Regions from separate parts of the Colwellia sp. BRX9-1 genome, predicted to be linked through region 1. Evidence: predicted binding sites of a transcription regulator. Region 1 holds the regulator's gene; each other region holds the start of a gene.
What was found. The regulator LexA, encoded in region 1, represses DNA repair genes until DNA is damaged. The targets are predictions, from matches to a motif close to TACTGTATNNNNATACAGTA.
Positions count from the first base shown of each region.

Region 2: the regulator LexA is predicted to act here: its motif matches at 1,229-1,248, upstream of H4J76_RS01145 (YebG family protein).
Region 3: the regulator LexA is predicted to act here: its motif matches at 1,298-1,317, upstream of dinB (DNA polymerase IV).
Region 4: the regulator LexA is predicted to act here: its motif matches at 736-755, upstream of H4J76_RS13855 (LexA family transcriptional regulator).

Region 1 is NZ_JACGVM010000008.1:140,713-142,924, forward strand. It holds gene coxB (cytochrome c oxidase subunit II) at 1-347, opposite strand, end outside; gene lexA (transcriptional repressor LexA) at 913-1,548, opposite strand; gene H4J76_RS09975 (alpha/beta fold hydrolase) at 1,625-2,212, opposite strand, start outside.
Region 2 is NZ_JACGVM010000001.1:229,615-231,826, forward strand. It holds gene H4J76_RS01140 (M48 family metallopeptidase) at 15-728, opposite strand; gene H4J76_RS01145 (YebG family protein) at 784-1,149, opposite strand; gene dbpA (ATP-dependent RNA helicase DbpA) at 1,326-2,212, opposite strand, start outside.
Region 3 is NZ_JACGVM010000027.1:28,184-30,395, reverse strand. It holds gene H4J76_RS18035 (HupE/UreJ family protein) at 50-1,180, opposite strand; gene dinB (DNA polymerase IV) at 1,418-2,212, shown strand, end outside.
Region 4 is NZ_JACGVM010000015.1:42,889-45,100, forward strand. It holds gene H4J76_RS13850 (Y-family DNA polymerase) at 1-322, opposite strand, end outside; gene H4J76_RS13855 (LexA family transcriptional regulator) at 310-723, opposite strand; gene H4J76_RS13860 (PolC-type DNA polymerase III) at 875-1,489, shown strand; gene H4J76_RS13865 (endonuclease/exonuclease/phosphatase family protein) at 1,656-2,212, shown strand, end outside.

The DNA.
Region 1 (2,212 bases):
GAATCGTCGTTATTTTCCATTTCAATCAGTGTTTTTGTTGCTGGTACAGCCATAGCGATAAGAATGACAATGGGAATTGCTGTCCAGAGGATTTCTACTTTTGTACTTTCATGAAAATCTGCTGATTTAGCCCCTTTGGATTTTCGATGGAAAACCATTGACCAAAACATAGCACCAAAAACGACCACACCAATTGCTACACATATATACATTGCGAGCATATGTAGATCGTAAACATCTCTACTTACTTCTGTTACACCCTTGGTCAGATTTAATTGCATATCTGCCCAAGCTGAACTGGAAAGAACACTCCCCAACAACAGCCAACCTAGGTTACGTCTTTTCACACGACATCTCCTTCACCCTATAAAAGTTTAAAACTTGATACCTAGGACAAAACACATCCTTTAGTACGGATTTTTATTATTTTCTTAGCGATTTTGTTATCAACCAGTTAGCGTCGACAACATCGCCTTATATTTATATTTGTACACATTCCAAACTAGAATTACTTAAAAGTTGATCTGGGTCAATTTAAAAATCGAGCTATTTTAAAATAAAAACCAATAAAAACAATAGAGTATCAACTCTAATACAGGCAAAGGCCTAATAACAAAGGGCTGTAGCCGTAGTATTAAAAATAAACAGCTGAGTATAAATACGCGTATTGTAAAAATTGATCTTGGTTGTTTTTTAATCAGAGAAAGATAAAGTTGTTTGAATGGGCTTTAGAATGAAAATTATTCTTAGTAAAGAGAAAGGTTTGCATGAAAAGAATACGAAAGGTTAGAAAAGCAAACTTTAGCCTATTTTATACACTAAAGTTTGCGGAGCAGTTTTACATATTTAATACTATATTTGTTAGATAAATTGGCTTAGTTACCACCAAGTTTATTGGATAGGTTAACTTAATTACATCCAGTCTGCCGAGCGAATAACGCCAACAGCCAACCCTTCAATATTAAACTCTTGATCAGACAAATCGACTTTTATAGGAGAGAAGTCATCATTTTCAGCATGTAAGTAAACGATGTTACCTTCTCGTTTATAACGTTTAACCGTAACATTTTCTTCGACACGAGCAACAATTACTTGGCCATTCTGTACATCGGTCGTTTGATGAACCGCTAACAAGTCACCATCAAGTATGCCGATATTTTTCATGCTTTCGCCATTAACTCTCAATAAGTAATCAGCAGCTGGGTGGAACAAATTACCATCAACTTTGTAATGATCTTCAACATGCTCTGCAGCTAAAATAGGTTCACCTGCAGCCACTCTGCCGATTAAAGGTAAACCGGCTTCTTCCATTAACTTCTCAGTCAAACGAATGCCGCGAGAAGTACCTGGCAACATTTCTATATAGCCTTTTTTAGCCAAAGCTTTTAAATGTTCCTCTGCTGCATTTGCTGATTTAAAGCCAAAAAACTTGGCTATTTCAGCACGCGTTGGTGGCATGCCCGTATCGCTTATTTTGTCTTTGATCAGATCAAAAACTTGTTGTTGTCGGTTCGTTAGAGGGCGTAATTCGCTGATTTCATTTAGCATAGGGAGCCTGTAAATTTACACAGTTGTTACTGTGAGTATATACAGGTCGTTAGTAAAGGCAAGTTTTCTAGTCGAATTATTTTTGAAAACTCCCTGATTTTAAATAATGGATAACTTGTTCGATAACTTTTTCGTTTTTCATCATAAATGGATGGGTCGTTTCCATTTCAATGTGATCATTCATACCATCAAGTTTGGTACTAGCAACCGAAACTTTACCATCATCTTTATCAGGAATAAGTGTTGATAATATCCAATTAATACTTTGATTACCGGCAATAACACCCAAATCAAAATTAGCATTGCCAAGGTTACTAGGGACACTGAATTCGCCGGTACCTAATTGCATACCCGCATCACCATTGATGAAACTAAAACCAGGTGTATTTTTTAGTTTATCAACAACTTCACTGCCTTTGTTTGGTGGACCTAGCATCACGACTTTATGTAAATTAGGTATTTTATGCATACTTAAATATTGGCGAACTAATATACCGCCCATTGAATGGGTAACAAAGTTAACTTGGCGATTTTCACAAATTAATAGCGCTTTAGAAATCACTTTTTCAGCCAACTCTTCTATCGAATAATCTCTAGAAGGGTAGTTGATATTTATCACAAAATATCCTTCTGCTAACAATCGTTTTTCAATAGCTTTCATGGA
Region 2 (2,212 bases), on a different contig from region 1:
GGATATTATGACCATTAAAGAGTCGGCCATTGTAATTGGTTTTGGTGGGATTTTAACCACGTTTTAGCTGAAGCGTAGTTAGGGTAGTTAAGCGCAACTAATTGCCAAAACTTAGTTGAATGATTCATGTGCCTAAGATGACAAAGCTCGTGAACTATTACATAATCGATAATCCATTTAGGCGTCATGGCTAATAAAGAACTGAAACTCAGTTCACTTCTACTATTACAGCTGCCCCATCTAGACTTATATAATCTGACTTTAAACGATTTGGGTAAAACACCAATTTTTTCCGCATAATGAGATAAGTTTTCATCAATATAAGCATAAGTTTGCTGCTTTAACCAAGCTTCAAGTTGTTGCTTTACATATTTATCTTGGTTCTTTATATCATCAGCTACTTTGATTTTTAATTTACTAGCGAGAGTCGCTATGATGATATCTTGATGAAGCGTTATTTCTGGAAATAGACCATAATGAATATCAAGTGTTTTAAGTTCGCCATTAATAAGCAATTGGCTATCTTTTTGATAATGATTATTTTGAGTGGCAGGTTGTGCGTTTTGCTCGGCAATTTTTCTGTGCAGCCAAAGGCTTTTTGATTTAACAATGTTCGCTATATCATCTTCAGAAACATATTTTGGCGCACGGATTATAATTTTTCCGTGCTTAACTTGTAAGCCAACCGTTTTTCTTTTAACGCTACGAATGAGCTGATATGACAACATAATTCAATATTATCTAGTGTTAAGTAAAGATAAATTCAAACCAGTACAGCGCACTTTATTTACTTGTGCTCGCTTTAGCCTTACGTGGCGCTTTTACTTTTGCTGTTGCTTCAATTTCTGGCGACGAGTCAGTGCTATTTACTGTTTCAACTGGTGCTGTAACGTTCTTTTTAGCAGCAGTCTCTGGCTTAGCTTTCTTAGCTTGCAAAGCAACAAGCACATCTTCACGATTCTTAGCTAGATAAATACAGAGTTCTTCACGCACTTTTTCATCAATATTAAAGCTGCTGGCTTCAAACATCTCGGCTAAGCTGTCAGCCATATCAAGCATTTTGTCATACTCGTCTGCTGCTTTTTTATCCATGAATGTTTCTACCTCCACACCTTGTCTAATGACGACAAATCGACTTTCAACTGCCATTTTTTTTCCCTTATAGGATCAATATTACGCTTGATGGTTTTATCATATACGATTTAAAACCGCTTATACAATCAAAATTAACTGTACAAAACAACAGTATCATACGAGGTTTTCATTAAAATACAATCATTTTATAAAACCTCGTTATTGATAAATACTGTTTTAACCGATAGTAACTATAGTAATCTTACTCTAAATTTACGACCTTTTAACTTGCCATCACTAAGTTTTTTAAAGGCTTGTTTGGCAAACTTTCGACTTACAGCTACATAAGCCCAGTTATCTGATAATTGAATTTTTCCCACTTCGCTAGCTGAAATAGTTTTATCGCCAGTTAGAGCGCCAAGGATATCGCCCGCACGTACTTTTTGCTTTTTACCGCCATCTATTTGTATTGTTGCCATTTTCGGAGAATACACCGAGGCGTTTAATACACTAGCGTCTGGCAGTAATTCGCCTTCGATAGTTCGGTCAAGGTAATCTTCTAATAAACCTATTTTGTAGCTTTCTTTTTCACTGAAAAAAGAACAAGCAATACCTGTGCTACCCGCTCGGCCTGTGCGGCCAATACGGTGTACATGAATTTCGCTATCACGAGCGATATGATAATTAAATACTGCATCTAGCGCATCAATGTCTAAACCACGCGCGGCAACATCGGTGGCGACTAAAATTGAAATACTTTTATTGGCAAAGCGAACTAATACTTCGGTACGATCTCTTTGCTCTAAATCGCCATGTAAATCTTGAACATTAAAACCGTAATTACGTAGTTCATTGACAACAATTTGTACGTCTTTTTTGGTGTTACAAAAAACGATGCTTGATTCAGGTTGATGCTTTAATAACAATAAACGGATACCGTCGATACGCTCGCTGTCATTCTCTACCTTATAAAAATGCTGTGATATGGTGCTTTCTTCGTGATTCCCCTCAACGGTTACCTTGGTCGGTGATTGCATTATTTTTTTAGCAATATCGGCAATTTCTGCCGGGTAAGTTGCACTAAATAATAAGGTTTGTCGTTGTTGAGGAATTTGGCTAATAATAAAGTCAACGGAGG
Region 3 (2,212 bases), on a different contig from region 1:
GTTCATTTGACTACTCAATGTTAAACGATGATATGTCCTGTGTTGCGTATTAAAAGGTTCTTTCGATAAACCAATAAATAGCGATAACGGCGATAAGCGCACTTAACGGTATCACCACGTATTGTCTATATTGAGGTTTTTTAGCAAACCAGCGCGTCGCTAATAAAGCTAAGGCAACGACCGTTATTTGACCCAACTCAACGCCAATATTAAATGAAATTAAGCTACTGACATACTCACTCTTGGGTAAGCCCAGTTCAACAAGTACTGCTGCAAACCCTAAACCGTGCAGTAAACCAAAAGCAAAGATAATGGGTAAGCGCCACTTTGTTAGTTTGTGATAAAAAATATTCTCAATAGCCACGTAAGCAATTGATAAGGCAATAAGCGGCTCTACAATGCTGCTGGGTAGGTTGATAATACCAAATATACCCAAAGCTAGCGTAATGGTATGGGCAAGAGTAAAGGCACTTACCTGCCAGAGCAGTGTTGATGTCTTAGTGGCTAATAAAAATAGCGCGAGCACAAAGAGAATATGATCAAGCCCTTGCGGCAGAATATGTACAAAGCCCTGATAGATATACTCAACAATATTAAGCAGCTTAATTTCGGTTGTTGAAAGTTTACGTACACCACCCTTGATATCATCAATAGAAAAGTGATGGCTGTTCTGGCCGGATAGCACTAAAGATTTCTCTGAACGGCTGACTGTTAATAAGACATCCCCTAAGATGGGCGAAAATATCAAGGCTGCGTTGTTACTTTTTTGTGGCAATTGACCCTGCGACAATAGCTTAATGGTTTTAGTCGGTGAGTCAGCGCGAAGTCTTGCTTTTAATTCAAATACCGTTAGCCCTGAAAAAGGGGTAACAAGCACACTTTCTTTATCAATAATAAAAGCGCTTTGTTGATTTATTATTTGCAATATTTTTGAGAGTAATTGCTTTATTTCAATTAAAGAGAGGTTTTTTAGATGATTAATTAAATCTGCCTCATCTACTGATGATTTTTGATGACTTTTAATGACATGCAAAACATCAATATCGATACTAAGTTGGTAGTTATTATCTACAAGTAATTTTAGCTCTGCTTGATTAGCTTCATTGGTGTGAGCATTCACTAGTGCAGGTGATAAAAGTAGTAATAGGGCAAAAGTTGTTTGTAAAAGGCGCGTAATCATAAAAGTAATATCAGCTAGTCATTGATAAAAAATAAAGCGACAAATTAACGTATTTAGCATGAAATTAACAGTGGCCAAATTATTATTTCAGTATTGAACTATTAACTTAAAAGCTTATACTGTGTTTGTATACAGTTTAGGTTGAGTTGCCCATAGCGAAAATATGCTTTATTTTTTCACAACGAAATAAGGGACTTTTGATAAACATGATTACTATAATTAAGACATGACTAAAACATGACTCAAAGCCGAAAAATAATACATATAGATATGGACTGTTTCTATGCAGCTGTTGAAATGCGTGACAATGAGTCTTTACGTAATGTGCCACTTGCGGTCGGCGGTACAGGGCCTCGAAGCGTCTTGTGTACGTGTAATTACCAAGCAAGAAAATTTGGTGTTCGCTCGGCAATGCCAGCAATTAAGGCGATGCAACTTTGCCCTGAGCTAGTTATTGTTTCAGGCAGAATGGCTGTTTACCAAGAAGTTTCTGCACAAATAAGGGCGATATTTCAACGTTACACTCAGTTGATTGAACCATTGTCGCTTGATGAAGCCTTTCTTGATGTTACCCATAACAAAGAGTTTAACGGCAGTGCCACGCTTATTGCGGAGCAAATACGTCGTGATATTTTTAATGAACTCAATCTAACCGCCTCGGCAGGTGTTGCTCCTAATAAATTTATTGCTAAAATTGCCAGTGATGAAAATAAACCTAATGGTCAATGTGTTGTTACGCCCGCAGACGTGAGTGGTTTCGTTGAAAATTTACCATTGAAAAAAATTCCGGGTATTGGCCCAAAAACAGCACAAAAATTATTGGGCTACGGCTTCTCGTCATGTGCAGATATACGAGCAAGTTCTGTCGCCGTATTAACACCTATTGTCGGCAAGTTTGCCCCTGCATTGTATCAACGAAGTTTTGGTATTGATCATCGCCAATTAGAAACCGACAGAGTTAGAAAATCATTAGCGATAGAAACCACTTTTTCTCAAGACTTGTCTTGTGAAAAAGAGTGTGAAAGTGCCGTT
Region 4 (2,212 bases), on a different contig from region 1:
TAAAATGTAAAAATGACTCATCAATTGAGTAAATATATTGGTCATCACAATACCTAGCAATAACATTCATCATTCTTTCACTTAAGTCAGCATATAGCTCGTAGTTGGAAGAGCGTACCACTACACCATGCTTATGTAGTAAGTCCTTTATCTGAAAATAGGGGGTGAATTTTGGAATACCCAGCCGTCGAGCAATAGGACAAACAGCACAAATGCAGCCGTCGTTATTCGTTAAAACAACAACGGGCTTGTTTCTTATGCTCGGGTCGAAGACTTTTTCTGCGCTGGCATAAAAAGATACTGCATCAACTAATGCATACATGCGGTTAATTCAGGAGCTTGATGATGGAGTCGAATAGAGCGAGTAACAATACCTTCTAATTGAAAGTCGTCTTCGGGCTTGATGCTAACTGGCGCAAAATCTTTAGACGCTGATAACAGCCGAGCTTGCTTTTTATCAATCAACTTACAGACAAAGCAGCCATTGTAATTTGCCACGATGACATCACCATTTCTGGCGGTGAGTGAGCGATCAACGATAAGTAAATCACCATCAAAAATGCCCACACCCTGCATGGACTCACCAGATGCTTGGCCAATAAATGTGGCATTAGGATGCCTAATAAGAAGTTTATCTAATGATAACCCCAGTTCTTTATATTCGGCTGCGGGTGATTCAAACCCTGAAATACCTGCTTCAATGTAAATAGGAATAACTTTCATTACTTAAATCTCACCTGTGTTTTTATACAGTATAGTTTCTAAGTTGATTATTGAACAGAATAATTTAACATTGCTTACGAGTAATGATTACTTTCATTTTGAAATATAGCCGTTAAAATCAGCGCTGCATAAATTTATAGGGTTAACTTAGATGCATGAAAATGCCAATTCGTTAGTGGTACTTGATTTTGAAACCACAGGACTATCACCCAATCAAGGTGATAGAGCGATAGAGATAGGTGCGGTTAGAATTGTAGACGGTAAGGTTACCGATAAATTTCAATCATTAATGAATCCTGGTTTTAGGATCAGTGGTTTTATTGAGCAATACACCGGAATATCTAATCAGATGCTTGCTAAGGTCGGCTCTTGTGGTGAAGTGATGGCAGAATTTGCCGATTTTCTGGGTGATGATAATTTACTTGCCCATAATGCTTCCTTTGATCAAAAATTCTTGGACGCTGAGCTTAATAATATTAATCGAAAATACTTTGGGCAATTTATTTGTTCATTACTTGTCTCTCGCAGAATCAATATAGATGCACCTAATCATAAATTAGGTACGCTTATTCGTTATAAAAATATTCCATCTGATGGGGCTTTTCATCGGGCGTTATTTGATGCTGAGATGACGGCAAAATTGTGGTTGTTGATGCTTGATGATATTGAAGAAAAAATTAACCACGAGTTTGTACCTTTTGCATTAATACAGAAGTTATCAAAGACAGCAAAAAGTGACGTAAGTAAGCTGTTAACTAAATGGTAATTTATCTTGTTGGTTTTTAATTTTTTATCTCAGGTATACTCACAGTTCAACGTTTATTAGAGTTAACATTATCGACTATCCAGATAAAAAAGCCCCAGAAGAAATAGATCCCATACTGCCTTCTATAGCTGTATCAAATTTACAGCTTAAAATAGCTACCTTTAATTTGTTTAATTACCTTGAACCGCCCAATGCTTTCTATGAATTTGAACGAATTTATAGTGCTGAGCAGTGGCGTAAAAAGCAACATTGGATTGCTGAATATTTACGTGAATATCAACCTGACATTATTGGCTTCCAAGAAGTCTTTAGTCCTGAGTCTCTAGAGCAATTAGTTGCAGAGCAGGGCTATTGTTATTTTGCCGTGGTTGATGAACCTCAAGTGATAGATGATTTTATTTACAAACGTCCTGTTGTTGCCATAGCATCTCGTTACCCTATTGTTGAAGTTGCTGCGGTAAAAGCAAACACTGAGCTTGCACTATCATTAGGTTTAACTGATAAATTCTCTTTTAGCCGAAAAGTGTTAAGGGCAACAGTTGATGTGCCTCATATGGGTAACTGTGATTGTTATGTTGTGCACTTTAAATCTAAGCGCTCTATGATTGAAGTCGATGATAAAAATATAAGTCGCACGCCAGAGCAAACCATTATTGAAAGCCTAAAAGCACAAGTGGCAGGTGGTTGGGGCTCAACGATACAACGTGGCAGTGAAGCGGCGTT